One region of the Anoxybacillus sp. FSL W8-0104 genome, then DNA from elsewhere that is predicted to be linked to it. Evidence: predicted binding sites of a transcription regulator. Region 1 holds the regulator's gene; each other region holds the start of a gene.
The links. Region 1 encodes Rex, which represses fermentation and respiration genes when NADH is low (regulators of the CRP and FNR family bind a similar motif). Its sites were predicted from a motif close to TTGTGAAATATTTCACAA; they were not measured.

Region 1 (11,099 bases):
GAGTGAATTAAAAGAAAAAACTACCCCTTTGAAACAGGGGTAGTTTTTGCATTACATCATGCCGCCCATGTCAGGCATGCCAGGTGTGTTTTTGTTTTCTTCTGGCTTGTCAGCAACAACTGCCTCAGTTGTTAAGAACATAGCCGCAACAGATGCTGCGTTTTGAAGCGCAGAACGAGTTACTTTTGTTGGGTCAACGATACCAGCTTCAATCATATCAACCCACTCGCCAGTTGCTGCGTTGAAGCCGATGCCAGGTTTTTCTGTTTTTAAACGTTCAACGATAACAGAACCTTCTAAACCAGCGTTGTGAGCGATTTGACGAACTGGCTCTTCGATCGCACGAAGAACGATTTTCACACCAGTTGCTTCGTCGCCTTCAGCTTCGATCGCTGCAACTTTGTTGTATACGTTCATTAATGCCGTACCACCGCCGGCAACAATACCTTCTTCAACTGCCGCACGTGTTGCGTTTAATGCGTCTTCAATGCGTAATTTGCGCTCTTTCAATTCTGTTTCTGTTGCCGCACCAACTTTGATTACCGCAACGCCACCAGCTAATTTCGCTAAGCGCTCTTGTAATTTTTCACGGTCAAATTCAGAAGTAGTTTCTTCTAATTGAGCACGAATTTGGTTGATGCGTGCTTGAATGTCTTCCGCACGGCCAGCGCCACCAACGATTGTTGTATGTTCTTTTGTCACAACGACTTTCGCTGCACGACCAAGTGAAGCAATTGTTGTTGATTTCAATTCGCGACCTAACTCTTCTGTAATGACTTCACCGCCTGTTAAAATCGCGATATCTTGAAGCATCGCTTTGCGACGGTCACCGAAGCCAGGCGCTTTAACTGCAACAGCTGTGAACGTACCGCGAAGTTTGTTCACAACTAATGTAGCAAGCGCTTCACCTTCTACATCTTCAGCGATGATTAACAATGGTTTGCCTTGTTGAACAACTTGCTCCAATACAGGAAGAAGTTCTTGAATGCTTGAAACTTTTTTATCTGTAATTAAGATGTATGGATTATCTAATACAGCTTCCATTTTATCAGAGTCTGTAATCATGTATGGAGATACATAACCGCGGTCAAATTGCATACCTTCCACAACATCTAATTCTGTTGTGAAACCTTTAGACTCCTCTAATGTAATGACACCGTCTTTACCAACGCGTTCCATTGCTTCTGCGATTAATTGACCAACTTCTTCGTCAGCCGCAGAAATAGCTGCAACTTGAGCAATGGAGTCTTTGCCTTCGATTGGTTTAGAGATCGCTTTTAATTCTTCCACAGCGACCGCAACAGCTTTTTCAATACCTTTGCGAATGCCCATTGGGTTCGCACCAGCTGTTACGTTTTTCAATCCTTCGCGAATCATCGCTTGTGCTAATACAGTTGCTGTTGTTGTACCGTCACCAGCAACGTCGTTTGTTTTGCTTGCTACTTCCGCAACAAGCTTCGCACCCATATTTTCAAACGGATCTTCTAATTCAATCTCTTTCGCAATCGTTACACCGTCATTTGTAATTAATGGAGAACCGAACTTTTTCTCTAATACAACGTTACGACCTTTTGGACCTAATGTTACTTTTACTGCATCAGCTAATTTATCTACACCGCGTAACATCGCACGACGAGCTTCTTCGCTGAATTTAATTTCTTTTGCCATACATCTTACCCCCTTGATGAAATTTTAGTTAAGTATTTTTATGTGCTTTATATGTTATCAGGCGAACGATTAACCAATCACAGCTAAAATGTCACTTTCACGCAAAATTAAGTATTCTTTTCCATCATATTTTACTTCTGTACCCGCATATTTTGAGAAGATGATGCGGTCACCAACGCTTACCTCTGGAGCTACGCGCTCACCATTATCAAGAACGCGACCTGAACCAACTGCCACAACTTTTCCTTCTTGTGGTTTTTCTTTTGCTGTGTCTGGTAAGACAATTCCGCTCGCTGTTTTTTCTTCAGTTTGAATTAATTCAATGACAATACGATCACCTAGTGGCTTCAACACGGCAAACGACCTCCTTAATTAGATTTTCGTTCCGTTATTAGCACTCATTCTTATTGAGTGCTAACACACTTATTATATTAATGAACTTTTTTTAATTTTGCAAGTAGGAAGTTAAAAATTTTTCATTAAATGATTCCCTCTTTAACATTATGTCTTTCCTTTCGAAATTCATACAAAAAATATGATAAAATGAAAAAGTATTCAATTTAGAAAGCAGAGGACGATCATTCGCTCAGCTAAGGAAGCAGACGCTTAGAAAATGCTCGTCTAAAGCTAGACAATTTGCACGAAGGGGTTGAACATGTGAAAAAGCAATATTGGTATGTCATCATTACATACGTCGCTATGCAACTATCGAGTTTAGTCGGCGTTCCTTTACTTGCGCATAGCGGATTTATTAACGCATCAAATAAAGATATAGCCATATCGATCGCTTCTGGTTACTGGGCTGTTATTAGTTTCCCGATTGCTCTTTTTCTCGTTCTTTATTTTATGAAAGAAGATATGAAATACTCATATGATCGCCATCAAGCATCGATTGGCATGTCATTCTTTTGGGCGATTGGGGGGTTTTTGCTCGCTCTTTTCGCCCAAGGCATTGCAGCTAATATTGAGATGCACCTATTTGGTGTCGAAATGGGGTCCGAAAACACGAGACGCATCGTTGAAATGGTCAAATTGACACCAGCTCTTATACTCGTTACATCAGTCGTCGGACCAATTTTAGAGGAAATCATCTTTCGGAAAATTATTTTCGGGACGTTGTATCAAAAATACAATTTTTTCTTATCAGCGCTCGTCAGTTCACTTTTATTTGCTGTTGTTCATTTAGAGTTTGAACATTTGCTCTTGTATGCGACAATGGGGTTTGTGTTCGCCTTCTTATATGTGAAAACAAAACGCATTCTCGTACCTATTGCAGCACACGTGTTGATGAACACGTTTGTCGTTGCCATACAAATATTATTCGCTGAAGAAATCGAGAAGATTATGCGCGAAGCAGAACAAATGCAATTCGTCATTTGGAGGCTGTTTTCATGAAATATGAACCACTATTTTACTTTCTAATGGGCATTTTATTTACTTATTTTGCTGTGGATAGTGCTGATGACGGCATTTGGGACGTAACAACAATGCTGTTCATCCTAATTGCAACATTTGATTTTGGCACAGCTATTCGCTCTTTATTGAAAAAAACCTCCCGCTCATAAACGGGAGGTTTATTCATTTCCGTAATGCTTTAAAAAATAAACGAGTGACTGCAATTCGACCGCTAAATCAATATGATGAACACGAATGTGTTCTGGCACATGCAGGCGAGCAGGTGTAAAGTTTAAAATCCCTTTAATCCCCTGTTGAACAAGTCGGTCAGTAATCGGTTGAGCAACTTGGGCAGGAACAGTTAAAATCGCTACGGCAATTCCCCCGAGTTTCTCCTCCAATTCATCTAAATGATAAACCGGAACCCCTCCGACTTCTGTTCCGACTTTATCTGGATCTACATCGAACGCCATCACAATTTTCGTATTATTGTTTTTGCTGAAATTGTAGTTTAAAAATGCAGTCCCTAAATTTCCAACCCCAAATAACGCCACTTCTGTCGTCTCATCTTGGTCTAACGTTTTACGAAAAAATGACAGCAAATAATTGACATTATATCCGTATCCTTTTTTTCCAAGCGCACCAAAGTATGAAAAATCTCGGCGAATCGTTGCTGAATCGACTTTTACAGCTTCGCTTAACTCCGCTGAAGATACACGTTGCTTGCCTGATGCATGCAAGTTTTTCAAAAAACGATAGTACAACGGTAGTCGCTTTGCGGTCGCCTGCGGAATTTTTGGCTGTTCATTATTCACGAGTCAATCCCCCACATTTCCTTTCACAAATAGTTAGCGCTTTCATTTTTCTCTCCTATACGTCTAAAAAATTCTTCCCACTTCTAAACTATACACTATTTTTTTCATTCTGTCTTTCCTTTGTACCCTTTATTATTATTTTTGTCAAATTTGTTATTCGTACACTAGTGTTGCCGAATATCAAGAAAGTACGTTACACTATCAAAAGAAGATTGAGGTGAGAAAGAATGATCATTTTACAACTCATATTTCGCACCTTGGTAGGGCGGAACAAAAGGATTTTTTATTCAGTTTTTTAGAATAACTTTTAAACCAACACCAAAAGCGATGGTATCCTTTTTTTACCATCGTTGGTCGTTCTTTATCCCATTAGACGTAAATGCTCTCGTCCATCCCTAATCCTTGCAGAATCCTTCGCTGCTCGTACGTGAGCGGTTGACCTAACGCGCGTTGAATTCGTCCATCCGGCAGTTCCAACAGGACGACTCTGACATACCAAAACAATTGAAAAATCGCTTGTCCGGTCGGTCGGGTCAGTTTCCGGCCTCCCGCGCCCTTTAATGGGTGTTCCGGGGTGATGAACTGACGCACCCGGCGCTGGAAGACGCGGTAAATCGCCAAGGCCAACAGAAACAAATAGCCCAATACCGCGACCCGTTCCGGTTTTTTTACGTAAATCTCATCCGTAAAGAACGGGTCTTTCAAGAAAGAGAAGTTCATTTCCACCGAGATTTGGCCTTTATACAACTTCAAGATCTCTTTCGCATCCATCGGTTGACCTTTCCATTCCTCCGGAACTGTCGTGACAAGGACAAACCGGGACGCTTTCCGTCTCGCCTGTTCCCACGCATCTTGGTCGAATTCCACGTTCAAGCGAAGGGCGTACAGCGTTTCCATGTCCGGTTCCGCCCCTTTTTTCGGACGTCCGCGCCGTTTTTTCGGACGCACGATCGCTTCGACCGACGCCTCGACGCGATGGAACCGGAGACGAAGGGACGTCTTTAGAGACGCTAGGGCTTGTTCGGCGTCTTCCCGGCACGAAAACAGACGGCTTTCCCACTGGGTTTGTTTCTGCCGAAGAAGCTCTGCTTCTTGGTTTCGCTCTTTTTCGAGCGTCTTTCCTTTTCGTTGGTCGAGCGCGCTGGATTCAACGACGATCAACCGGACCGAATGACCTTCGTACGTCGATGTCGTTTCCCACACCCGGTAGGTGGCTCCGTTTTTCTCCGCTAAGGAGAACGGATCGCTCCACGGCGTGTCTTGGGCATCAGCTTTAGCCAGCGCGGTTTTGACGATCCGGAGCGAAGAAGGGCCTCTTGTGATCAAAAAGGCGTTGGCGGCCTTCGTTTGCGCCAGTGTGTCTTTCGTCATGGCGGCAGAATCGGCAACATAAATCCATTCATCTTCGATCTTCGCCTGCTTCAGCTGTTTCTGCACACGGGACAACACCTCGGGATTCCACGTCTTATCCGGCAGGTTGCCGTCGTGTACATCGCCATAAAACGGGATGCCATCCTCGTTGCCAATCAGCCCAAATCCGATCTGCTTTTGCCAACGATGATGCCGGTTGTAGCCATGCGTAATCTGCAAGGCATCCGGCGAGGCCGATTCATACGCGCCATAAACGGTCTTGTCCGTCGTATCGGCGTGGAAGACGCGAAGAGAGAGGCCTTCTTTCTTGTAGATCTGCACGAGGCAAGACGAAAGGACTTGATGGATATTCGCCTCATACAGGCGATCCAAATGACGCGCGATGGCATCGTCGTTGAACCAAGACGGCTCCAGCCCTGGCCGAATCAGCTTCGGCAAATCGATGTCATGCGCCCATTGTTCCAAATGAACGAGCGCTTGCCGGCCGCTCAAGATATCCAGAACGATTAGTTTGACGATATCGCTGGCTCGAGTTTGGCATTGCGGATCCACGGGAACGAGACGATCAATCAACTGAGGAAGGTCAAGATCTTTGAACAGGGCGCTTATTATATTCAAATAAGAACTTTCATAAATGGCCCGAATTTGAACGTCCATGATGAGCAAACTCCTTTGCTTTCCTTGTATTCCAAGGTTTTATTCGACAGGAAGATAAAAAAATCCTCCCGATTTTTGTCGAGAGGGTGCGAAATGTGAGTTACAAGTAAATCAACTATCCAAATCATATGGAGCAGAACAAGTTTTATCAGACATTAAGCTTGAAATACAAGAAAAAGACCGTATTGCGTTAGTTGGAAGAAATGGCGCGGGAAAATCGACATTATTAAAAATCATTGCCGGACAGTTGTCATACGACACAGGCGAAATCATTAAACCGAAACACGTAACGATCGGTTATTTAGATCAATATACAGGGTTGCAAGCGCATCGTTCCATTTGGGAAGAAATGCTCGATGTGTTTGCCCCGCTACAACAAATGGAAAAACAATTACGCGAACTAGAACAACAAATGAGTTTACATGATGCTGACTATGAGCGCCTACTTGAGCAATATGATCGTTTACAAACAGAATTCAAAGAAAAAGGCGGCTATCAATATGAAGCAGATATTCGTTCGGTTCTCCATGGTCTCCGCTTCTCACAGTACGATTATACGACAAAAGTATCTACATTGAGCGGTGGACAGCGGACGAGGCTAGCGCTTGGTAAACTGCTCCTTACAAGGCCCGATTTGCTCATTTTAGATGAACCGACAAACCATTTAGATATGGAAACGTTGCAATGGCTTGAACAATATTTAAAAAATTACGATGGAGCCATTCTTATCGTCTCCCACGATCGCTATTTTCTTGACCAAATCGTGACACAAGTGTATGAACTATCACGCACAAAAATAAAAAAATATGTCGGAAACTATACAAGCTACTTACAACAACGTGCTGAACAATTTGAACAACAACTAAAATTGTATGAAAAACAACAAGAGGAAATTACAAAATTAAAAGATTTTATTCAACGCAACATCGCTCGTGCATCAACAACGAAGCGAGCACAAAGCCGTAGAAAACAATTAGAAAAAATGAATATCATCGACAAGCCACTCGGTGATGAAAAATCGGCATCGTTTCGTTTCGAAATCGAACGCCCAAGCGGAAATGATGTGCTAACAGCTAACGATTTAGCGATCGGTTACGATCACATCATTGCAAAAAATCTTTCGTTTCGCATCACTCGCGGTGATAGTATCGCATTAATTGGACCAAATGGAATTGGAAAATCAACTCTTTTAAAAACGATCATCAAACAACTCCATCCGAAACAAGGAGAAATACGCTACGGAACAAACGTACAAATTGGCTATTATGATCAAGAACAAGCACAATTAACATCAAACAAACGAGTGATCGACGAACTGTGGGACGAAGATCGATTAAGAACAGAGAAAGAAATTCGGACCATTCTCGGCAACTTTTTATTTTCTGGTGACGACGTATTGAAGCCTGTTCAGACGTTAAGCGGTGGAGAAAAAGCGCGACTCGCTCTCGCTAAACTCATGATGAAGAAAGCAAACGTATTAGTTTTAGATGAACCGACAAACCATTTGGATTTAGATAGCAAAGAAGTGCTAGAACAAGCGCTCATAGAATACCCAGGAACAATTATATTCGTTTCACACGATCGTTATTTTATTAACAAAATTGCAACAAAAATATATGAGTTATCCACAGACGGTCTTGTTGAGTATTTAGGGGACTATGATTATTACGTAGCAAAAAAAGCAGAGCTGCTTGAGCTTGGACAAATTAGCCAAAAAACTAAAACGGGCGAATCGTTGTCACCAAAACGTTCGTACGAAGAAGAAAAAGAACGAAAAAAATTAGAACGACAACGACAACGAAAAATCGAACAGCTAGAAACGGAAATGGAGCGAATCGAACAACAAATTGCTACGTATGAACAACAATTATATGATCCTTCCTGTTACAACGACTATGAAAAAGCTCGGGATACTCAAGGAAAAATTGATGAGCTGAAACAAAAATTCGACGAGTTATTCGAACAATGGGAACTTTTACAAAAATAATAACGAGCTAGCTCCATTTGTGGGCTAGCTCATCTTTTACACAAAGATATCCACAGAAAAAACACCTAAATATAAGTTATTCACCAACTTTTCCACATTACCCACAACAACAAAAGAAAAATCCCCCATTTTGTTGTGGTTAACTTGTTATGATAAAATAACATACAATCAACGTTTTCCACATTATTCACATGTATGTGGATAAAATAATCCACAACAAGCTGAATTGTTCTTAGAAAAATTCGTATGACAATTAGAAAAAGGTGCCCCATTGCTTTTGGGACACCTTCTTACTATAACAGTAAACTTGGGTTTGCATTTAATGCCATGGTGGCACGCTTTCCTTGTTGAAATAATACTGTTCCCGCTGCTGCAATCATCGCTGCATTATCTGTACAAAGCGACAACGGCGGGATAACTAACTCGACTTCTGGCAGTTGATTCATTTGTTTTTGTAATTGTGTACGTAACCCTTCATTTGCCGCCACACCGCCAGCCAGCAATATTTGTTTTACGCTGTAATGCATGGCTGCTTCGATTGTTTTTCTCACTAATACCTCAACGACACTTGCTTGAAAACTTGCCGCCATATCTTCAGGTCGGATCATTTCTCCACGTTGCTTTGCATTGTGCAACGTGTTAATAACCGCTGATTTTAATCCACTAAAACTAAAATCATACGAACCTTCTTCTAACCACGCGCGCGGTAAATCAATAATTGGTTTCCCTTGTTTCGCTAAACGATCGATATGAGGTCCCCCTGGATAAGGGAGTTGCAAGGCCCGGGCAACTTTGTCATACGCTTCTCCAGCCGCATCATCACGCGTTTCTCCAATCACCTCAAATATCCCATGCTCTTTCATGTAAATGAGCTCTGTATGACCTCCAGACACAACAAGCGCCAGAAGCGGAAATTTCATTTCTTGTACAAGTTGATTTGCGTAAATATGTCCTGCGATATGGTGCACACCAACAAGCGGAATGCGATGTGCAAAAGCCAACGCTTTCGCCGCATTTACACCAATCAATAGCGCCCCAACTAATCCCGGTCCCTCTGTTACTGCAATCGCGTCAAGTTGACTTATATCCATATTTGCCTGTTTCATCGTTTCTTCTAATACGAGCGTAATTTGTTCAACATGGTGACGGGAGGCAATTTCAGGAACGACTCCTCCAAATCGTTGATGGCTTTCCATTTGTGAAGCGACAACGTTAGCTACAATTTCACGTCCATTTTTCACAATGGCTGCAGCTGTTTCATCACAGCTTGTCTCAATTCCAAGCACAAATATGTCTTTTTCGCTCATAATTTCACCCACATTACTAAAGCATCTTCTTGATTATCCGAATAGTATCTTTTACGAATACCTCCATTTAAAAAACCAAGTTTCCGATACAACGACTGTGCAACGATATTCGATACTCGCACCTCTAACGTCATTGTTTTTGCCCCCTCTTCTCTCGCCAACGCCATCGCCTGTTTCATTAGTGCTTCTCCTAATTTTTTCCCGCGAAACTCCGGTAATACTGCAATGTTTGTAATATGTGCCTCATCCATGACCAGCCACATGCCACAATAACCAATGATTTGTCCATCATGCTCCATCACAATGTAACGAGCATACGGATTATTTGTTAATTCTTGGTGAAAAGAGGAACGACTCCACGGCAGTGTAAATGAACGCTGCTCAATTTCTATAATGCGATCAAGATCTTGAAGCGTCATAAAACGGAAGGAAACGTCCACTTAACATTCCGTCCTTTCTTGCTGACGAGCAAGCCAATTCGCTTCTGCCTCTGCTAAACGAATATAGTTTGGGACAAACGTATGAACATATTCTGGCTCACGGTTCATTCCTAACCATGCAAGTTCGCTTGGGCGCGGATTGTGAAGTGTCGCTGAAGCTACTTGAACAGAACGACCTAGTACTTCAACAAACGTAGCTTCGTGTAGTACACTATCATTTCCAACTAATAAAATGGATTGATCATATGCTTTTAATTCATTCGCCCAATCAGTAGCTAAAATGACTTGATCCGCTACGATCGATTGCACGTGATCTCCTTCTACTTTGTAAAGACCAGTATAAATTTGTCCGCGTCGAGCGTCTATTAATGGAACAATAAGCCCGCCAAAATACTTCGCATTTGCTGCCATCACTTCTAAACTCGATACACCAACAAGTGGAATGTTTAGTGTCCAAGCCAAAGTTTTGGCAATCGTCACCCCAATGCGAACCCCTGTATATGATCCAGGACCTTTGGCGACAACAATACGGTCAAGATCTTGAGGGTTCATATCACATTGTTGCAAAAGTGATTCAATGGCAGGCATCACTCGGATCGAATGATTTTTTTGCAAATTTGTAATGATTTCTCCTTTAACAACTTGACCGTCAACGACAGCAATCCCCATAACAAACGTTGATGTATCAATGGCTAACACTTTCATCGCTAAAAATCTCCTTACATAACTGTTCATAACGTTGACCGATCGGAGAGAAGCGAATAATCCTGCTTCCTCCATCGGCATGGTGAATCGCAATATGTAAACGTTCCGTTGGTAAATATGGTTCTATTAAATGAGCCCACTCAACAACGGTTACACCATCACCAAAAAAATATTCCTCAAATCCTAAATCTTCTTCACTTTCTGCTAAACGATATACATCCATATGATATAAAGGGATACGCCCTTCATATTGCTTTATAATAGTGAAAGTTGGGCTACTTACATTGCGGTCAATTCCTAATCCTTTAGCTAATCCTTTTGTAAACGTTGTTTTTCCTGCTCCTAAATCACCTTCTAACGTAATAACGTCTTGTGGCTGAACATACTGAGCAAGTTTCATCGCTAATGCTAGCGTATCTTCAGGATGATGTGATACATATTCATATGTTTTCATCGTTCATTCCCCTAATTAAATAAAATCAGCATACAAAAAAGGCCTTAGGATCGCTCTCCTAAGGAAATGCTACACGTATAAGTGTACACGAAAACAAATCATAACGCAAAAAAGGCATAAAAAAATACGAAACTTACACTGTTTCGTCTCATTAATCTATCTTCATCTTCGAATATTGGTTGCGGGGGCAGGATTTGAACCTGCGACCTTCGGGTTATGAGCCCGACGAGCTACCTGGCTGCTCCACCCCGCGACGATAGAAATTAACTAATAAGAAATAAATACAATAATGCCCGGCAA
Region 2 (11,099 bases), 1.2 Mb from region 1:
ACGATGGGTTCGGTACGTATCCGAAATACACACATGCCACCCATGCCCTTTGTCATGCCCACCATTTGCGTGAGTTAAAAGGATTCATCGAACAAGGGCATACGTGGGCGATGCGCATGACCACGTTTCTGTTAGCCGCCAAGCAAGCCGTCGAAGCCCATCACGGTGCACTTTCCGAAGAAGAAGCGAGACGGTGGGAACGAGTGTATGATCGCATCCTAGAAAGAGCACAACATCGATTGGAAACGATGACACCTCTTCCGAAAAAAGCACTCGCTTTTGTTCGACGGCTTCAGAAACGAAAGGAAGAAGCGTTGCGTTTCTTACGTGAAGTACATGTTCCCTTTGACAACAACCAAGCCGAACGCGATCTTCGCATGGTTAAAGTCAAAGAGAACATTTCGGGTACGTTTCGCGTAGAAACATTCGCCCAGTCTTTTTGTATCACAAGAAGCATCGTTTCCACACTGACGAAACACGAAAAAAACGTGTGGGATTCGTTATGTCTTCTGTTGACGGGTGACACGCTTGATCGCGTTCTTTCTACCACTTAGGGCATTTTCTATTACGGGGATGCCCTATTTGTGTTGCGCTTCTTTACATACTACTATCGGAGTGAATAGTTACAAAAAAAACCGGGCAAACGCCCGGTTTTTTTTACCAAAGTTTAAATCCTTTTGAGCCAGGAGGTGCATTTTGGATCATATCGATAAATGGAACAGTATATGCAATTAAAATGAGTACAACAGTAATGCCGATCCATAATTTCCAGTTTTCAAATACGAGTGGTGTACGCTCAGCCTGTTCAGCAACTTCAGCAACTGGAAACTCTGTCTCACCTTTTGGAGCGAAAAATGCTAAGTTTGTAACGATAATGAGCACAAGAATAATACCGATGAATAAGATTGTCCCGCCAACTGCTTGAGCGATTTGGTAAGGAATCCACTCTAGCGCTTGTGGTGCATCTCCGTATGTTGAAAATGCTGAACGGCGAGGAGCGCCAAGCAACCCTGCAAAGTGCATTGCACCAGACATGAAAATCATACCAATCGACCAAACGATCGTTTGAATGATCGCTAAACGGTTCATCGCTTTTGTCATCACACGTCCTGTTAAATGTGGGATGAGCCAATAAGCTGCACCAAAGAATGTCAATACAACGGTTGTCGCTAATGTTAAGTGGAAGTGGCCCGTTACCCAAATCGTGTTATGAACAACTTGGTTTAATTGATGTGATGCGTTGATAAGACCACCGGCACCAGCAGGGATAAAGAACAACATACCGATAAAAGGTGCAAAGAAACGAGCATCACCCCAAGGGAGTTTACGTAACCATCCGAACAATCCTGTTGCCCCTTTGGAGCGACCGTACATCTCAAACGTTGCAAACATCGAGAACGCTGTCATTAATGATGGAATAACAACCATAAACGTTAAAACAACTTGTAAGTATTTCCAAGCTGGATCGATTCCAGGCTCCACAAGTTGATGGTGGAAACCGACAGGAATCGAGAAAATTAAGAATAAAATGAACGACATGCGAGCAAGTGAGTCTGAAAACATTTTTCCGCCAATAATTTTTGGGATAATCACATACCAAATCATATATGCAGGCAATAACCAGAAATAGACGAGCGGGTGACCAAAGTACCAGAACAATGTTCGGCTCACAAGTACGTTAATGCGATCGACATAACCTAATGACCAAGGAATAAGTTGGAATAATACAGTTGCTGCAACACCGAGCGAGCAAACGAGCCATAACACCATGTTAACAACAGACATGAACGTAAGTAACGGACTTACTTGACCAGGATGAGCTTTTTTCCATTTTGCATAATGAGCGAACATCGCAAATCCACTCACCCAGCTACCGACAACAACAAGTGTTAAACCAATATAAAAACCCGCGTGTGCTTGTAGTGGTGCATAGAATGTATATAAAACAGAAGCTTCACCAATTAAAATGTAAAAGGCAGTAATTGCTGTACCAATTGTCATGAGCCAAAAACCGACCCATCCCCAAAAGCGTGCGCGATCAGAAAGCGTTCCAGCCGTCCGACTTACAGCTGCAAATTGAAAACCGATAATGAAAAATGTAGTTAAAACGAGTCCAAGCAATACGCCATGCGTTGTTAAAATTGTATAATAGCTAATGCCTGCCGGTAATTCTAGTTTTCCAGAGCGTACAAGTACTTGTAATAGACCAGCGAGTCCTCCTAACGCCAGAGCAACGAAAGCGACATAAATATGGGCCATGGCTAATTTGCCATCACGTGCATCTACTTTCCAAGTTCCGTTCATCATTGTTCAACCACCTTCACTTTCGCCGTCATTAAGTGGTGACCGGCACCGCAATATTCGTTACACAAAATGACATACTCACCGACTTTATCGAATGTTTGTGTGTAGCTGCTTACATAACCAGGTTCAACCATCATATTTACGTTTGTTCCGGCCATTTCAAATCCGTGAATGACATCTTTCGTTGCTACGTTGATCGTTACTTTTGCTCCTTTTGGAATTTCGACTTGATTTGGCGTGTACGCAAATGCAGAAGCAACGATATTGAGTTGATATTCATTGTCTCCAGTTTTAATAAGACCAGGTTTATCAAATGGTGGTGTTTGATCGACTTTTTCCGGATCGATCGTTGTTAAACAGCTTGGCGGCTGTGTTCCTTGTGCGAATGCACCAACTCCTAAGACAGCTAAAAATACAAATAATGAACCGATGCCGAAAAACAGCCAAATTTTTTCATATTTATGCATGTGCATAACGTCCCGTCTCCTTTCTCTCTATAAACGATTCAAAAACAAGAAATATACGCTTACCCACGTGAAAATGAGGAAAAATCCTAAAAATAAAACAGAAGCGAGCGTTCCTTTCAATGTAGGCTCTTTCTCCACTTTTGTTTTTGGGGTGTTTGTGTTTAATTGGGTTTTCATTTTTATTCCTCCCTCCCTAAATAAACCTTAATTAGAAATGTATACACTTACATCATACAAAACAATTTGCGAAATGAAACGCTTTCTTCGTACATTTCACAAATTGTTCATTCGTTACTTTACCATCATCATAACCGTAAAAATAAGGAGTAGCTGTGACTTTTGTCACACAAATTTTGTGAGGTTGTGAAAAAAGTGTGAAATATTTAGAAAAAGATGGATAAAAAATAAAAAAGAAGCTTACAAACGCAAGCTTCTCTTTGCACTTATTCGTTATCAATTGTTAAAATAAGCTGCAATTCTCCTTTATTTTCAAAGTGAATCGGCACGCGAAATGCTTTATCAAAACCGTAAATTCTTGTTTGACCAACAAGAACAGTAGGAGGAGTGATATCGATTGTAATTCCTTTTTGAGATACGATCGTTGCTAAGTTTCCTGCAATCATATTGCCGAGCTCACCGGTAAATGATTCGAGCATTTCACCTTCTAAAGGCATGCCGAACATCGTTTCTCCGATACTTCCAAATATCGTTTCATGCCCTTCAATCATTAGGCGTCCCCGTAAGTCTCCGGTCATCCCAATCAATACATTAATGGACGTTTGAGTGAAAGGTTGTGTAAACAATGAAGGTTTTTCGATTGTCATTGCTAGCGGGATGACAGAGCGAATCGATTCGATCGTTCCGTTTAAAATCGTTGTAATTTTCTCATCTAAAGCCATAACAAGCCCCCTTTTTCTTCATCATAACAAATTTTTCGTTTCGATTACATCATTTTTCGACAAATCTAGACAAAGAAAACATAAAAAAACATAGTGACGAAACAATAAATTGCGTTATAATGGAAGTGCACAACAACATACCTCCTTTCAAAACGTCGAAAGCTTTCCTCCTATTGTGGTGAGGGAGGCTTTTTTACTTAAATTGTTTTTAAGAAAAAACGGGATTTGTGTTTCGCAAATTGAACATTTTGTCGTACATCCAGGTGGTAAATTCGTGTAGAGGAACAGGCGCTACGTTTATTAAAATCCCCTCATAAGTAGGGGGATTTTATTTTTCTGTGAACTACAGTAAAATGAAGGTAGATTTTTTAAAAGGGGTATGGGGAAAATGCATATGACAAAAACACAATCATTGCAACAATGGTTATATTGTCTCATCGCACTTCATGACGAATTTATCAAAAGAGGTGACATGACTCAAGCAAATAAAACAAGACAATTAATTAAAAAAGTGTATCATAAAGAGTTTACGATTGCTCTTTGTGGACACTTTTCTGCAGGAAAATCTAGTTTAATTAATGAGTTGATCGGTGCTCAGCTTTTACCGTCTAGTCCAATTCCGACAAGTGCAAATCTTGTGAAAGTAAAAACAGGGAAACCGTATGCGCGTGTATATTATAAATCTGGCGAACGGATTGAATATACGGCTCCTTATGATTACGACGAAGTGAAAACGTTTTGTCGGGATGGCGACGCCATTGACATGATCGAGATTAGCGATGAAACAGAGGTGATTCCGTCCGGAATAGTACTTATGGATACACCAGGTATTGATTCAACCGATGATGCTCATCGCTTGGCGACAGAGTCGGCACTTCATTTAGCGGACGTCATATTTTATGTGATGGATTACAATCATGTTCAAGCGGAATTGAACTTCGAGTTTACGAAGCGTTTGTCACAGTATGGAAAAACGCTATACTTAGTTGTGAATCAAATTGATAAACATCGTGATGAAGAACTTCTATTTTCACAGTTTACTCGTTCTGTCGAGGAATCGTTTCAGCAGTGGGGCATCACATTTGAACGAATATTTTATACGTCGCTGAAACAAAAAGATAATATATACAACGAACTTGAGACATTAAAACAATTATTGCAGTCACTTTTTAATGAAAAAGAGGAACGACTTCATCAAAACATCCATATCGCTGTCGACCAAATGATCGACGACCATATGCAGATCGTCATCGCTCAACAGGAAGAAGAAAAGCGAAATATACGTCAGTTACTCTCGTTTGATCATGAACATGAGCTTCTTGCAAAACTTGAAGAAATCGAGCGAGTGATTGATCATATTCATACAACGTGGACAAATGCTAAGCAACATATTGAACAACAGTTGGAAACAACGTTACACAACGCATATGTGATGCCTTATGAAACACGAGAGTATGCGCGTGCCTATTTAGAAGCGTGTCAACCTGATTTTAAAGTCGGTTTTTTATTTACAAAGCAAAAAACAGAGGAAGAACGTAAAAAGCGGTTGCATGCGTTTTATGAAGATTTACATCAAAAAATCGAAAGTCAGCTTGAATGGCACATCCGTGACTTATTGAAGCAGTTTTATCAACAATATGATGTTCACGACCATGAATTATTGCATCGTATTCAACAATTAACCGTCCCGTTTTCAGAACAATGGATTGTTGAACGAAAACAAAATCAACCAGTTGTCACAGGCGATTATGTATTAACATATACGAACGACATAGCAAACGAAATGAAACGGTTATATCGCGATGCAGCTATTCAACTTGTCGAACAAATCATTGAGAAGGGAAAAGTACAACAAAAATTGAGTATGTATCAACAACAACTCAATAAGTTGATGGGGGAACGGGCATGCTGGGAGCAATTGAAGCAACTTGCTCGTGAGCGTGAACATACGCGTCAACAATTGCAAAAAGTCGTCGAAAATGCCAATTCGTTAAGCGATGATGCTGTTTATCCGTTTGTTCATGAGACGTTTACAATAAGAACAAGCAGTGAAAGCAAAGAAGAAGTTCCACATGGAAATGAATCAACGCAAGAACAACATCCAATTCAAACGGTGCAAATAGAAAATGAGACGACCGAGCAAATGATCGAAAAATTGCGGACGATTAGTCAAATGATCGCCCCAATTAAAGGAATGAAACAGCTAGCAAATGAAATGGAAGTAAAAGCTCAGCAGCTTCAACGACGGACGTTTACGATTGCTTTGTTTGGCGCCTTTAGCGCAGGAAAATCTTCATTTGCAAACGCGTTAATCGGTGAACATGTCTTACCTGTTTCGCCACATCCGACGACGGCAACCATTAACAAAATTGTTCCACCAACAGGTGATCGTCCGCATGGAACCGTTGTCGTACAAGTAAAAACGGAACAGCAGCTTTTAAACGATTTACAACACTCTTTGCGCTTTTTCGGTATGCAAGTTCATTCATTACAAGAGGCGATCGAAGAAAGTAAAAAAGCTATTCGTAATGAAGCTGTTGATGCTAAGGAACGAGTGCATTGGGCGTTTTTACAAGCCGTTGTGCGCGGATATGAACAAATGAAAGAAAAGCTTGGACAATTGCTTACGATTTCACTTCAGCAATTTCATGAATATGTAGCGAATGAAACAAAATCGTGTTTTGTTGAATGGATTGAGCTATATTATGATTGCCCATTAACGCGCGAAAACATTATTCTTGTCGATACACCAGGCGCGGACTCTGTTAACGCTCGTCATACAGGAGTTGCATTTAACTACATTAAAAATGCTGATGCGATTTTCTTTGTCACATACTATAACCATGCGTTTTCAAAAGCGGATCGCGAATTTTTAATTCAGCTTGGTCGAGTAAAGGATACGTTTAGTTTAGATAAGATGTTTTTCATCATTAATGCAGCGGATTTAGCACATACAATAGAGGAATTACAAGCTGTTGTTCACTATGTGAAAGATCAGCTTTTACAATTTGGTATTCGTCATCCTCGTCTTTTTTCGCTATCAAGTAAATGGGCGCTCGCAGAAAAGAAGGGAGAGTTGTGGAAACATGATGTGCTATCCAATTCGGGAATGGACGCATTTGAGCAGGCGTTTTATCCGTTCATTAATCAAGAGCTTAGCTCGCTAGCGCTTGCTTCCGCTCGTTTGCAAATAAAACAAGCGCAAAAGCGACTAGCAGAATATATTGCAGAAGCAAAACAAAGCGATGAAACAAAACGTAAAAAGTTGCACATATTGCACCAAGAGCAACAACAGCTTGAGCGGATTATCGAACAATACGAAGCAAATCACGACGTTCATGCGATCGAGCAAGAATTAAATGAATTAGTTTATTATATTCAACAGCGCGTCTTTTTTCGTTTACCGGATTGGTTTAAAGAGTCGTTCAATCCCTCTGTTCTTCATGATCGACAGAGCAACATAAAAAAAGCGTTACAATTATGTTTGGATGAATTTTTATATTCCATTGGATTTGATTTGGCGCAAGAAATGCGTGCAACTAGTTTGCGAATCGAAGCATTTATAAGCAAACGTTATGATCTTCATTTTATGGCGTTAGAAAAACAATGGAAGGAAGTTCATGATCTCATTGTAACAAAAGCGGATCTTCCTGTTTTTCCAACAATGGAATTTCCACTTGCTTTTGAACAACTAGATCGCAACATGTTTAAAAAGGCATTAGCGTTGTATAAAAACGCAAAATCATTTTTTGAAAAAGATGAAAAACGATTGATGAAAGAAGAATTGGAACGGCAATTGCATGAACCGGTAAAAGCATATATAACTGAGCAGAAACAGCGTTTGCTTGTTCACTATAAGGAGCAATGGAATATAATGATTGAGCAACTTCACCATCATATGCGTGAGCAATTGAATGAACATTTCACCGGTTTAAGTGCTGCTTTAACAGCCCAAGCGTCAATAGATGAATTACAACATATTTATGACACGATTGGAGGAATGAATAATGACTGAAGTTCACCGAGCGATTACAGCGCATTCGCAAAAACAACACGCACTCGTTCGGGCATTTGTCGAGCTAAATACGAAACGGGAAACATATATTGAAGAAGCCATTGCCTTATGTCAACGAGGAGAGTCATTTTCTGTACAAAAAATTAATGAAGTGACAAAACAAATAAATGAACTAGCGAAAAATGGAATTGTACCACAGCGAAAATATGTAACAGTTGACATGGTAAAGGAGTATGTCCAAAAATTAAATAACAAATCGTCGTAGTGTGAAACGTCCCGTTCGCGCATACTATCTGTGCATCATGTATAAAAGGAGGATAAAGCGATGGGACGAACAAAATTTGGAAATGCTAATGCCCAACGAAATAATAATGCGAAGCATAAAAACGAATTAAAAACGGAATTTGCTTCATATGCTGAAGTGGAAGTAAAAAAAATGAGCAATGAGCATAAAAATATTCGATAAGGAGGCGCACATGCGCCTTTTCTTATGAGATGACAAATAGAAGGGTAGGTATGTTGATGAAAAAGTGGATGGCCATCATCGTTTTATTTAGTTTTTTTGCATATATGTTTTGGGAACATACGGCGGAGAGACAAACAATCAAAACAGGTATTCATATTGGCATGAAGGCCCCAAACTTTTCTTTAAAAACGATTGATGGGAAAACCGTACAACTTTCACAATTACGCGGAAAAGCAGTTATTGTGAATTTTTGGGCAACATGGTGTCCGCCTTGTCGTGCAGAAATGCCAGATATGCAGACATTTTATGAACAGTATTATAGACAAGTAGAAATTGTAGCCGTAAATGTGATGGTGCGAGATTCGCAAGAAAAAGTACGTGAGTTTATTAAGGATTACCATTTAACGTTTCCAGTTGTGCTAGATGTTGATGGCAATGTGATGAAACAATATGACATTCAACCGATTCCAACATCGTTTATTATCGACCGTCAAGGAATAATTCGCGAAAAACAAATCGGTCCTATGTCATATGAGCAAATGGTACAGTATGCAGAAAAATGGGGAAAATAGCCGAGGAGTCGGCTATTTTTTGTATATTTTTCATTATGTTTGGAAAAGATAGAAAAAAACAAAAAGTAGGTGAATACATCATGCGAAAAATAAGAAAACGGACATTTGCAGAACTCGTCATGGAAAATAAAAGACAACTATTAAATGATGTCAGCGCATTAGAAAAACTGGAAGAAAAAATGGAAACACGTTGGCTTCATAAAGCAGAGTAATATAGCCATACTACAAGGGAGAGGGGGATGAAAAATGGGTAATCCAAAAAGTAATCAACAGCCATTTGTGCCGCAACATATCGGAACGAAACCGCGATCAGCAGGTGGCAATAAAGGAAAGCAAATGCAAGATCAATCTGGTCAACATCCACAAGTCATTCAAACGAAGGGTGAGTAAGGGCGAATATTCGCCCTTATTTAAGTTTACATAATTTTATTATGATAAACGAATTAACGTGCATAATATAGAAAAATCGTACATGATAAAGGATGTATATTTATTTCGATGAGGAGGATGAATAATGAAACTAAATTATGATGATCGTCGCGATAATGTAGAAAAGTTACAAGACATGGTAAAAAATATGCTTGAAAATATTGAAAAGACGGAAGAGTCAATGGCGTTTGTTAGTCCAAAGGAGCGGGAGAAAATTAGGGAAAAAAATCATCGCCGTGAAGAAGCAATTGAGGCGATGCGTGCAGAGATTAAAGACGAGGCAAGAGCACGAGAAAAAGGATACGAATTGTAAAAGCTGCATATGTGCGGCTCTTTTTTTTCTGCTTTTCCTATGTTTATGGTAAAATAGTGATAAAGTATCGTTATGTTGGAGAGTGGGAAATGATGGTCATTTCACAAAAAGAGATTGAAGTGCGTTACGCAGAAACGGATCAAATGGGGATTGTTTATCATGCGAATTACTTAATTTGGTTAGAAATAGGACGAGCTCATTTTATTCAACAGCTTGGTTTTCAATATGCTGATATGGAGAAAAGAGGGATTGTGTCCCCAGTTATTGATTTGCAAATTTCTTATAAGAAGCCGTTACGATATGGGGAAATAGCTACGATTAAAACGTGGGTGGAATCATATGATGGTATTCGGGTTGTTTATGGATACGAAGTATTGACCCCGACAAATGAAATCGCAGCAACAGCAACTTCAAAACATGTTTGTGTGACAAAAGAAACGTTTCAACCAGTTTTAATCAGAAAATATTTTCCAGATTGGCACGAGGCATACGAGCGGGCAAAAAAAAGATAAAGGCGGGATCCCCCGCTTTTATCTATATGTGAATACCGGCTCGTTTTGCTTTTCATCAAATTCAATATGTAAATCGTGACCGTCAAAATACCACATATCGTTTTGTTCAACAAAAAAGATGACGCCGTTCTTTTCTAGTGTAACTGCAGCATCGATCGGCTCTTCCTTATTTACTCCTAAAGAAAAACCTTTTTGTACATTGCTACATCCGCCATATCGAGCAAAAAAACGAACATAGTCCCCGCGCTGTAATTGAAGTTCTTCTTTATACCACTGAAATGCTTGATCACATATAAATATGTTCATGACATTCACCACCTTTCATAAATGATTATAAAAGAACGAGAAATATTTTTCTATTTTGTACATGCCATTCGAGAAAAAATAAAAACCTGAATCCGTGATGGTTGGAAATCAACTTTGATTTTGGTGTTAGTTCTATGGATATATGATCCATACATCCCTTTTTTTGATGATTCCCTGCACCACTTTCATGTTTGAAAACGAGATAAATCCTCTTTTATGGAGATACAAACCAAAAAAGAGACAAAAAAAGTACAGGGGGGAGTGATGGATATGAGTACCCGAACATCTGTTTGTTATCTTGCCTCTTTCCATTTTTGATACACATTCAGTAGGAGTATACTGTACCCACTCCTTCGCGTCAGTTTCATCCAGATCTGTCGTGATCGGCGGACGAGTCGACCTGCCATCGTGATCACCGTCTGAATGATCGTCTTGATGCGGCGGCGTTTCACTTTATGATGTAATGGATGTCTCGGATCGCTTAATAGATCTTGTCCAATCAGGCGAAGAAGGTTGTACACGAATGCTCCCATGACTAACACGAGCGCATTCGTTTTCATCTTCCCTGATGGAAGTCGCTCTAAATCTAAGTCGCTTTTCAGTTCGCTATGAAACTGTTCGCATGTCGCATGATCGTGATACAATGCGAGCACATCACTCATTCGAACATGCTCGTATCCTTCGAGGCGCACCCAGTAGCTTTCGACTTCGTAATCAGGAACGAGCATCAGCTGTCCATTTCGTTCCATCGTTCGTTCCGTCACTTGGGTGACTTGAACGTACGTATACGTGTGTCCATCGATTGCTGCTGTCTGT
Region 3 (11,099 bases), 2.5 Mb from region 1:
AAAGGGGGCTTTCTTCTTTTCCCCCGTTTGTCGTTTTTTATTCTTTTTCTAACAAACATTCGGCAGTAAATTGATCTGTTACTAATACGTTTGCATATTTTCCTTTCAATGCTCCGTATATGCCTGCCACTTTATGAATACCTCCCGCAATCACAATCGAGTATTCCTTATTTTTCAACTCTTCTAACTCAATGCCAAGCGTGCGGGCATTTAACTCCTCGCTGCATAGCTTTCCGTTTTGATCAAAAAAGCGTGAACAAATGTCACCGACTGCTTTTGAATAAATCGTTTGCAAATCTTCTTCTGTAAAATAACCAAGCTGGAACAATAGCGACTCCGATTTAATTGATCCAATCGTAAATACAGCAATATTCGCTTGTCGACCGAGATCGAGAATTTTGCGAATATGGCGATCTGCCTCCATTGCCTGCTTAACAACGACATGATCGACGATGGCCGGGAGAGGCAAGTGATGTACCGTTGCATTGAATGCGCTTCCAAACAAATGTAAAATATCAGAAGCGAACGTATTCGTTTCCGACAAGCTGACGCCACCTTTTAATTGAACGACTTTGACGTCTTTCACATGCTTATGTTTAAGCTGTAACGCAACATGATACAGCGTCGTCCCCCATGTGACGCCGATGACATCTCCGTCTTTTACAATCGAACGTAAATATTCAGCCGCCTCTTTCCCTAAATATTTTTTAATAATGCCATCTTGATGTTCAGGAACGGATACAACAATTGCTTTTTTTAAATTGAACTTTTGTTCAAGTTGTGTTGCTAGCTGTTGAATATCTTCGGCAGGATCATTAATTTTAATTTCTACAATTCCTTCTTCTTTTGCTTGTTGTAGTAAACGTGACACCGTCGGCCGCGATACGCCAAGCTTTTTCGCAATATCGTTTTGATTGTAGTCTAGTAAATAATACAATTTCGCTGCTTCCACTACTTTTTTTAACTTATCTTGCTCCATCGCTTCATCACCTTTTGTCATTGAATGAAAAAGGAGCAACCTTCCATATTTGAAGGAATACTCCCTTTTCTTTCATCATACGAAAGCAGTTGATCATTTGACAAGCAAAAGTTTTAACATAATTTCTATTATTTCGACCAACCTTCTCGTAAAATTCGTTCGACTTCATCACGCGTCGGTAAAGCTGTCATCGCCCCTTTTGTTGATGCAGCTAGCGCCCCTGAAACACTCGCAAAACGCGCCATTTGTTCAACTTCCGCAAGCGACAAGTCGTCGATCGCCCCTTCTTGCTCATGCAAGCAATAAAGCATACCGGAAACAAACGCATCTCCTGCCCCTGTCGTATCCACCGCCTCTACTTTAAGCGCTGGGGTAAATACCGATCCTTCCCTCGTGAACGCATAACTTCCGTTTTCTCCTAGCGTGACGACAATAAGTGGAATGTTGTAGGAAGCAAGGGCATCTACACCTTTTTGAATATCTTCTTCCCCTGTAATAAATGTCAATTCCTCTTCGGAAATTTTCAATACGTCCGCTTCAGTTAACATAGATATAATCATTTCGCGAGCTTGTTGTTCGTTTTCCCACAGACCGAGACGTAAATTCGGGTCATACGAGACGATCATTCCATTTTCTTTAGCTAACATAACAGCCCGCTTTGTCGCGCTTCGTGCTGGTTCGCTAATAAGTGAAATAGAACCAAAATGGAAAATGCGATGCGTCAAAAATAACGACTCATCCACTTCCTTTTCGCTTAAAAAGCGATCGGCACTCGGATTAATGTAAAAATCAAAGCTTCGTTCTCCGTTTTCAGCTAACGTTACAAAAACGACACCTGTGCGAACATCATCACTAAATTGAAGGAAAGATGTATTCACTCCATATGCATCAAGCGTTTCTTTTAGAAAAACGCCTAATACATCGCGACCAACTTTCCCTAAAAACGTCGCTGGAACACCGAGCCGTGCAACACCGACCGCGACATTCGCTGGCGCCCCACCAGGACTTTTTTGGTAAACCCGATTTGTTGCATCGAGCGGAATAAAATCAATTAACGCTTCACCAAGACTAATAACTCCTTGCTTCATCATCATCCCTCCCATTCCATCGTAATACGTTTAATTATGCAAATGCAACGCACAAAAATAAAACGTGCTACAATGATCGTAAAACAACATACGAAACGGAGTGGATGTTTGTGAACCCTTTTGCCACTCATTTTGAAAGTTTAGAGGAGTTTGCCGATCGTGTGAGCGAGTTATTGCAATGTCCGATTACGATTGAAGATGCAAACCATCGCTTAATTGCTTACAGTGGACATGAGCATTATACCGATCCCGCCCGTACAGCGACCATCATTCATCGTCGTGTGCCCGAGCGCGTCATTAATAGTTTATGGCGCGAAGGGGTGATTCCAAAACTTTTACAAAGTGAGGAGCCTGTTCGTGTCGCCGAAATTTCAGAAGTAGGGCTAGGCAATCGCATCGCTATCTCGACTTGGAAAAATAAAGAGGTGCTCGGATTTATTTGGGCAATTGAAATGAATGAGCCGTGGACAGAACATCAGTTTGATTTGTTAAAACAAGCAGCGAAAGCAGCAAAAAATTTATTGTTGCAATTACAAATTCGCAAACATAAAAAAGAAGAGCGCATTCAAGAGTTTTTTTGGAAACTACTCACCGGACATTTTTCATCTTCCCATGACATCGTTGAACAATGCCATCAACTAAACGTACATGTGTATCCGTTTTTTTCTGTCGGCATTTTTCAATTTCAACAACACATTCAAACGCAAGTAGAGCGGCAAATTGATTACTTATTAAAAACGACGCAACAACTCGCTATTCCGCTTTATACGATTGATCATCAGCGGTTAATTGTGCTCGTTGCGCCAAGTTCGAACGTCTATGGAGAAGTACATATTGAACGATTTTTCCGTTCATTTATGACGCAAATGAAAGAACGATTTCGCGTTGACATTATGATGGGAGCATTCGGAAATGTATATGAATGCTATACAAAAATTGCTAAAAGCTACGAAGAAGCGCAAACGGTATTGAAAATGAAACGCGCCTTTCCTCATCAACTTGCGAATATTCAAAGTTATCAACATCTAGGCATGTATCAATTTTTTGATTTACTTTTTGAGAAAAAACGACATGGGGATTTCCACAACGCAGCACTCGAAAAGCTGAAACAATACGATGCACAGCATCATACAAACTTAGTTGAGACGATCGAAACGTATCTCGACTGTGACAGCAACGTCAACGAAACGGCGAAAACGCTCAATATTCACCCGAATACGCTCGCTTACCGTCTGAAGCGAATCAATGAAATCGGAAACATCGACCTAGGGAACATGAGCGAAAAAGTGAAACTATATATCGATATGAAATTAGACAAATATCGGACAACATAGCTTTTGTGGAAATCCACAAAAGCTCGTTTTTTCTTTCTCCCTTCTTAACAAACAACAAATGATAAAAACCGTTTATACTGTAGATAATACAAAAAGACAACATGAAAGGGGAAACAGCTTATGATTATTGGTGTTCCAAAGGAAATTAAAAATAACGAAAATCGTGTTGCCATTACACCTGCTGGCGTTATGTCATTTGTCAGCAATGGACATACTGTTATCATTGAGAAAGATGCAGGAGTTGGAAGCGGTTTTACAAATGAAGCATATGTGAATGCAGGGGCACAAATCATTGAGCGCGCTGCAGACGTTTGGGCGCAAGCGGATATGGTTATGAAAGTAAAAGAGCCGCTACCGAGCGAATACGAGTATTTCCGTCCAGGATTAGTGCTATTCACATACTTACATCTTGCTGCTGAGCCAGAGTTGGCACGTGCATTGAAAGAAAAGGGTGTCATTGCGATCGCTTATGAAACAGTACAAGTTGGTCGTACGTTGCCACTTTTAACACCGATGAGCGAAGTAGCAGGACGCATGGCAGCACAAATCGGTGCACAATTCCTTGAAAAACCAAAAGGCGGAAAAGGAATTCTTCTTTCAGGCGTTCCTGGCGTTAGTCGTGGAAAAGTAACGATTATCGGCGGTGGTGTCGTTGGAACAAACGCTGCGAAAGTTGCGATCGGCTTAGGCGCAAACGTAACAATTATCGACTTAAGCGCCGAACGTTTACGTGAACTTGATGATATTTTCGGAAGCCAAATTAATACGCTTATGTCTAATCCAATGAACATCGCGCAAGCTGTCGCCGAGTCCGACCTTGTGATCGGTGCCGTATTAATTCCTGGGGCGAAAGCGCCAAAACTTGTGACAGAAGAAATGGTAAAAGCGATGCAACCAGGCTCTGTCATCGTTGACGTAGCGATCGACCAAGGTGGCATTGCGGAAACGAGCGACCATGTGACAACACACGACAACCCAACATACGTGAAGCACGGCGTCGTTCACTATGCAGTCGCGAACATGCCAGGGGCGGTTCCACGCACCTCTACACTCGCATTGACAAACGTCACAATGCCGTACGCACTACAAATTGCAAACAAGGGCGTGCAAAAAGCTGTTGCGGACAACCCGGCATTACGCCTCGGTGTAAACGTCGCAAACGGAGAAATCACATACGAAGCAGTCGCACGCGACCTCGGTTACGATTACGTTCCGGTCGAAGTAGCTTTGGAAAAGCAACTATTAGCATAAAAAAACAAAAGGTGTCTTGACAAACTGGACACCTTTTTCCTATAACACTTTGGATAAAAACGACTTCGTTCGCTCATGTTGTGGCGCATCAAAAATTTGTTGTGGCGTTCCTTCTTCTACGATCACTCCACCGTCCATGAAGAGCACACGATCCCCAACTTCACGAGCAAATCCCATTTCATGTGTCACGACGACCATCGTCATTCCTTCTTTTGCTAGTTGTTTCATGACGGCAAGCACTTCCCCGACCATTTCGGGATCGAGCGCAGACGTCGGCTCGTCAAATAACATCACCTTCGGCTCCATCGCAAGCGCACGAGCGATCGCGACACGCTGTGCCTGTCCACCTGATAATGAATCTGGATATACGTTCGCCTTATCTTGTAAACCGACTTTCGCAAGCAATTGTAGCGCTTTTTCTTCCGCTTTTTCCTTTGGCCATTTGCGCACTTTCATCGGGGCGAGTGTGATGTTATCCAGCACCGTCATATGCGGAAATAAATTGAATCGTTGAAATACCATTCCTACTTCTTCGCGCACTTTATTTAAATCCGTTTTCGGATCTTTTAAACGAAATCCATCGATGATAATATCGCCTTCATCGAAATCTTCAAGCATGTTTAAACAACGTAAAAATGTCGATTTTCCTGAACCGGAAGGACCAATGACAACGACAACTTCTTTTTCACGAATATGCACGTCAATTCCTTTTAACACATGTAGCGATCCGTACGATTTTTTTAAGTTGGTCACTTGAATCATGCATCATACCTTCTTTCTAACCAGTGTAGCAACTTGCTTAGCGAAAGAGTGAGAATTAAATAAATAAGGGCAACAGTTAAGTAAGGCTCCCAAACGCGATAATATTGCCCTTGCATCGCTCGTCCCCAATACATAAGCTCAGGTGCCGCAATAATTGCTGCAAGTGATGAATCTTTAATAAGAACGACAAATTCGTTGCCAAGCGGCGGAATCATTCGCTTAATCGCTTGCGGTAAAATGATGTAACGCATCGCTTGTACATGTGTCATACCGAGCGAGCGAGCTGCTTCCATTTGACCACGATCGATCGATTGAATGCCGGCCCGAAAAATTTCTGCGATATACGCAGCGGCATTTAAAGATAAGGAAATCGCTCCTGATACGAGAGGATTCGGTTGAGAGGTAAAAATAGGCATCACACCGAAATGAATAAGTAAAATTTGTACAAATAATGGCGTGCCACGGAAAAAATGAACGTACCAATCAAACGGAAGACGAATGAAGCGGTTTTGAACCATTTTTCCAAGCCCAATCACTAACCCGAGCACCGTACCAAAGACGATACCGACTAATGATAGGCCGATCGTCCACAATACCCCTTTAAGAAAGAACGGCGCATATTCAACTACAATATCAAAACGAAAATCCATATGTCTCACCTTTCCCTTTGAAAAAGTTGCGTAACCGGGGACAGTTACGCAACTTTTACATCCATGTTATTGCTGTTGTTGTAATGATTCAATATTCGGCTCTGTGCCAAACCACTTTTTATAAATTTCTGTATACGTGCCATTTTCAATGACTTTTTTCAACGCTTCGTCTACTTTTTGTTTGAGTTCGCTACCTTTCGGGAACATAAAACCGTAAAATTCGGATTCAAAATGATCTGGATCTTCAAATGCCACGATTTTTGCATCTGGATTATTTTTTATATATTCGTTTGCGACAGCATTGTCCGTCACAACAGCTTCCACACCGCCGTTTAATAAGTCCATAATTGCGACGACTGTATCCTCGAACTTTTTAATATTTTTATTCTCTTTTCCTAAAATTTTTTCAACCGCTTCTTGTCCTGTTGTCCCGTTTTGCACACCGACTACTTTTCCTTGTAAATCTTTCGCGCTTTTAATCGAACTTCCTTCTTTGACAAGAATCATATGTGTCGATTCAAAGTACGGAATAGAGAAGTCGTATGTTTTTTTCCGATCATCGTTGATCGTAATACCGGAAACGGCCATATCCGCTGTTTTTCCTTGAATGGCTGCAAATAACGGATCCCAACCGATGCCTTTTAATTCATATTCTAGTCCAGCCTCGTCCATTACCGCTTTTAATAAATCAATATCAAAACCGACAATTTCTCCTTTATCCATGTACTCAAACGGCGCAAATGATGGATTTGTCACAACGGTAATTTTCTTTTTCTGTTCCTTTGATGTCGTCTTTTCTGTCGAACCGCCGCATCCGACAAGCGCGAACATAAGTATAAAAACAAGTGTTGCAATCATTCCTTTTTTTATCATTGTTACTCCCCCTTACTATTTGCTGTAAAACAATGAGTATCTTTGTATAAACATGCTATGTTCTTCATGTTTCACATATTATCAGCTTTTTATTTTTTATGCAACAAATTTTATAAAAATAATTTTTTGAAAAATATTTATTTTAGAAAATGTTTTTGATCAACATTTCACAAATTTGTCATCATTTCATCCCTCCATCTTTGTAAAGAAGTAGTATTCTTTATATAGGGGGTACTATTCCTTAATGATAATGATTGGGAGGAGATTATGATGGCGCTACTTACTGTGAACGAAGCTTTAATGGACGCTTGGAGAACGTTCAAAGGCGATAAGTGGAAAAAAGAAATTGACGTTCGCGATTTTATTTTAAATAACGTAACCGTTTACACAGGGGATGAATCGTTTTTACAAGGTCCAACTGAAGCGACAAAAACACTTTGGGAACAAGTGATGAAACTTTCAAAACTTGAACGCGAAAAAGGCGGCGTTCTCAATATGGATACGGAAATCGTATCGACCATTACATCGCACGGACCTGGCTATTTAAATAAAGAACTTGAAAAAGTTGTCGGTTTTCAAACAGACGAACCGTTTAAACGGGCACTTATGCCATTTGGTGGCATTCGCATGGCGGAGCAGGCGTGCGAAGCTTACGGATATGAAGTGAGCGATGACGTAAAGAAAATTTTTACTCAATATCGTAAAACGCATAACCAAGGCGTATTTGACGTGTATACGGACGAAATGAAAGCGGCGCGCAAAGCAGGCATCATTACAGGGCTTCCTGACGCCTATGGACGCGGCCGCATTATCGGAGACTATCGCCGCGTTGCTTTATACGGCGTTGATCGTTTAATTGAAGAAAAGAAAAAAGACTTACGAAATACAGGTGCGCGTACAATGAGCGAAGACATTATTCGTCTCCGCGAAGAACTAGCAGAGCAAATTCGCGCCCTCCAAGAACTAAAAGAAATGGCGGCAAGCTACGGCTACGATATTTCAAAGCCGGCGCGCAACGCACACGAAGCGTTCCAATGGTTATATTTCGCTTATCTTGCGGCGATTAAAGAACAAAACGGTGCAGCAATGAGTTTAGGTCGCGTTTCTACGTTTTTAGATATTTATATCGAACGCGACTTGCAAGAAGGGACATTAACAGAACGGGAAGCACAAGAGCTCGTTGACCATTTCGTTATGAAGTTACGCCTCGTCAAATTCGCGCGAACACCAGAATATAATGAGCTATTTAGCGGCGACCCAACGTGGGTAACCGAGTCGATCGGCGGTGTCGCGATTGACGGCCGTCCGCTTGTGACGAAAAACTCATTCCGCTTCTTGCATACGCTTGATAACTTAGGTCCAGCGCCAGAACCAAACTTAACGGTTCTTTGGTCGACAAAATTACCAGAAGCGTTCAAAAAATATTGCGCGAAAATGTCGATTCAAACAAGCTCTATCCAATATGAAAATGACGATTTAATGCGCCCTGAGTTCGGCGATGACTACGGCATTGCGTGCTGCGTATCCGCGATGCGCATCGGTAAACAAATGCAATTTTTCGGCGCGCGCGCAAACCTTGCGAAAGCATTATTATATGCGATTAATGGCGGCGTAGATGAAAAATTAAAAGTGCAAATCGGTCCAGAATTTGCGCCAATCACATCTGAATACTTAGATTACGATGAAGTGATGCGCAAATTTGACAACGTCATGGAATGGCTAGCTGAGTTGTACATTAATACGTTAAACGTCATCCACTACATGCACGATAAATATTGTTATGAGCGCATTGAAATGGCGCTTCATGATACAAACGTCATGCGCACGATGGCAACGGGAATTGCTGGTCTTTCTGTCGTCGCTGACTCACTTAGCGCAATTAAATATGCAAAAGTAAAAACGATTCGCGACGAAAATGGCTTAGCGGTCGACTTTGAAATTGAAGGCGACTTCCCGAAATATGGAAACAACGATGATCGCGTCGATTCAATTGCAGTCGATATTGTTGAGCGCTTTATGACAAAATTGCGCAAACATAAAACGTATCGCGATTCAAAACATACAACATCGATCTTAACAATCACGTCAAACGTCGTCTATGGGAAAAAGACAGGAAATACACCTGACGGCCGTCGCGCAGGCGAACCGTTTGCACCTGGCGCTAACCCGTTGCACGGCCGCGACACAAAAGGTGCGCTTGCGTCGTTAAGCTCTGTCGCAAAATTACCGTATGAATATGCATTAGATGGCATTTCAAACACGTTCTCAATCGTGCCAAAAGCACTCGGTAAAGATGATGCAACACGCGTTCAAAACCTTGTGGCAATTTTAGACGGATATGCTAAAAAACGCGGTCACCATTTGAACATCAACGTCTTTAACCGCGAAACGTTGCTCGATGCGATGGAACATCCTGAAAAATATCCGCAACTAACGATTCGCGTATCAGGTTATGCGGTGAACTTTATTAAATTAACACGTGAACAACAAATTGATGTCATTAATCGGACGTTCCATGAAACAATGTGACGCGGAAGCTCCCACGATGCGTGGGAGCTTTCTACCTAGGAGGCAAACATCATGAACGGATTTATTCATTCGATTGAATCGTGCGGAACAGTTGATGGTCCTGGCATTCGTTATGTCATTTTCACCCAAGGCTGTTTATTGCGTTGTCAATATTGCCACAACGCAGATACGTGGGAAATTGGCAAAGGAAAGCAAATGTCCGTCGATGAAATCATCGCTGATGCCCAAACATACTTGCCTTTTATGCAAGCATCCGGTGGTGGAATAACGGTCAGCGGTGGCGAACCGCTTTTACAAATCGATTTTCTCATTGAATTATTTAAACGATGTAAAGAGCTTGGCATTCATACAACGATTGATTCTTCAGGCGGCTGTTATACCGAGGAAGAAACGTTCCAACGAAAGCTAGATGAGTTGCTGAAGTATACGGATTTAATTTTGCTAGATTTAAAACATATCGATGAAAAAAAACATCGTAAACTAACAGGAAAAACGAATGAACATATTTTAGCGTTTGCGCGCCTACTATCAGAGCGAAACGTACCCGTTTGGATTCGTCATGTGCTCGTTCCAACCGTCACAGACGATGAAGAAGATTTACGTCGCTTAGCTGCATTCATTCGCACATTAGACAACGTCGAAAAAATTGAAGTGCTCCCATATCATCAACTAGGTGTATACAAATGGAAAGCGCTCGGACTGACGTATCCGCTTGAAGGCATCCCGACACCATCAGAAGAAAGTGTTGAAAAAGCAAAACAAATATTAGGCGTAAAATAAGCTGGTCGTCATTGACCAGCTTTTTGCATAAACCGTTTTTTTAACTCGTCCCACGTCAATTGTGTTGTCTGTTGCACGAGCCAGTCTGGAGATAAAGATGCTAAATGATTCCCGATACCGACGGAAAACATATTTGTTTGCTTAATCGCTTTCATTCCTGCCTCACCATCTTCAATGGCAACACAAAAGCGCGGATCGACATAAAGATGTTTAGCGGCCGTTAAAAAGATTTCTGGATCGGGCTTCATGCGCGTAATTGTTTTTACGTCGACGATGACGTCGAAAAATGAACGCACACCAAGCCGCTCAACAACTACACTTGCATTTGAACTTGACGATGCGAGCGCCATCGGGACGCCGTCGCGCTGAATGTCGCAAAGAAGATCCCACATTCCCGGCAACACGTCGCTCGGCGACAATTGCTCGATCAACACACGATAATATTGACCGCGCCGGTCGCCAAGGGCTCGCTTTTCTTCTTCCGACCATTCACGCGCCTTTTCTCCAAGAAGCGCCTCAACCATCGCCTGTCTGCTCATACCTTGAAGCTTTTGATTGAGCTGTCGATCAAACGGCACTCCGATTTCATCGGCGACACGTTTTGTCGCGATATAATATAGCTCAACCGTATCTGCAATGACGCCATCTAAATCAAAAATAACTGCTTTAATCATTGCGTCCTCCCATTTGACTTTCCACCATTTTTCTTAGTCGTGGGCTAAGTGAAAGCTTCATCCAATGTTCATATATTTCTTTCTTTTCCGCTAGCGACAGATGATAGCGCTCGTTCACCACTTGTTTCGCCCGCTTCGTCACATCGTAAAGAGAAATAGCTGCTGCAACGGAAATATTG

Region 2: a site for Rex is predicted at 3,144-3,161, ahead of NST18_RS07320 (cytochrome c oxidase subunit 2A). Genes of this name have one in related genera too.
Region 3: a site for Rex is predicted at 7,093-7,110, ahead of pflB (formate C-acetyltransferase). Genes of this name have one in related genera too.

The regions. Positions count from the first base shown of each region.
Region 1 is NZ_JBBOQU010000001.1:198,356-209,454, reverse strand. It holds gene groL (chaperonin GroEL) at 52-1,668, opposite strand; gene groES (co-chaperone GroES) at 1,738-2,022, opposite strand; gene NST18_RS01205 (CPBP family intramembrane glutamic endopeptidase) at 2,326-3,063, shown strand; gene NST18_RS01200 (YdiK family protein) at 3,060-3,233, shown strand; gene NST18_RS01195 (redox-sensing transcriptional repressor Rex) at 3,243-3,878, opposite strand; gene NST18_RS01190 (IS1634 family transposase) at 4,248-5,906, opposite strand; partial or broken gene NST18_RS01185 (ABC-F family ATP-binding cassette domain-containing protein) at 6,007-7,893, shown strand; gene tsaD (tRNA (adenosine(37)-N6)-threonylcarbamoyltransferase complex transferase subunit TsaD) at 8,187-9,200, opposite strand; gene rimI (ribosomal protein S18-alanine N-acetyltransferase) at 9,197-9,619, opposite strand; gene tsaB (tRNA (adenosine(37)-N6)-threonylcarbamoyltransferase complex dimerization subunit type 1 TsaB) at 9,641-10,345, opposite strand; gene tsaE (tRNA (adenosine(37)-N6)-threonylcarbamoyltransferase complex ATPase subunit type 1 TsaE) at 10,326-10,799, opposite strand; tRNA gene NST18_RS01160 (tRNA-Met) at 10,976-11,052, opposite strand; rRNA gene rrf (5S ribosomal RNA) at 11,091-11,099, opposite strand, start outside.
Region 2 is NZ_JBBOQU010000001.1:1,359,805-1,370,903, reverse strand. It holds gene tnpC (IS66 family transposase) at 1-554, shown strand, start outside; gene NST18_RS07330 (b(o/a)3-type cytochrome-c oxidase subunit 1) at 658-2,307, opposite strand; gene NST18_RS07325 (cytochrome c oxidase subunit II) at 2,304-2,777, opposite strand; gene NST18_RS07320 (cytochrome c oxidase subunit 2A) at 2,799-2,948, opposite strand; gene NST18_RS07315 (chemotaxis protein CheX) at 3,215-3,670, opposite strand; gene NST18_RS07310 (dynamin family protein) at 4,050-7,685, shown strand; gene NST18_RS07305 (YpbS family protein) at 7,678-7,950, shown strand; gene NST18_RS07300 (hypothetical protein) at 8,011-8,151, shown strand; gene NST18_RS07295 (peroxiredoxin family protein) at 8,202-8,723, shown strand; gene NST18_RS07290 (FbpB family small basic protein) at 8,804-8,935, shown strand; gene NST18_RS07285 (acid-soluble spore protein N) at 8,970-9,113, shown strand; gene tlp (small acid-soluble spore protein Tlp) at 9,238-9,465, shown strand; gene NST18_RS07275 (acyl-CoA thioesterase) at 9,558-9,977, shown strand; gene NST18_RS07270 (HesB/YadR/YfhF family protein) at 9,996-10,283, opposite strand; gene NST18_RS07265 (IS1380 family transposase) at 10,577-11,099, opposite strand, start outside.
Region 3 is NZ_JBBOQU010000001.1:2,738,021-2,749,119, forward strand. It holds gene NST18_RS14640 (sugar-binding transcriptional regulator) at 38-979, opposite strand; gene NST18_RS14645 (aminoimidazole riboside kinase) at 1,108-2,073, opposite strand; gene NST18_RS14650 (PucR family transcriptional regulator) at 2,172-3,401, shown strand; gene ald (alanine dehydrogenase) at 3,522-4,652, shown strand; gene NST18_RS14660 (amino acid ABC transporter ATP-binding protein) at 4,692-5,414, opposite strand; gene NST18_RS14665 (amino acid ABC transporter permease) at 5,411-6,064, opposite strand; gene NST18_RS14670 (basic amino acid ABC transporter substrate-binding protein) at 6,131-6,937, opposite strand; gene pflB (formate C-acetyltransferase) at 7,238-9,466, shown strand; gene pflA (pyruvate formate-lyase-activating protein) at 9,518-10,246, shown strand; gene pgmB (beta-phosphoglucomutase) at 10,255-10,920, opposite strand; gene NST18_RS14690 (TrmH family RNA methyltransferase) at 10,913-11,099, opposite strand, start outside.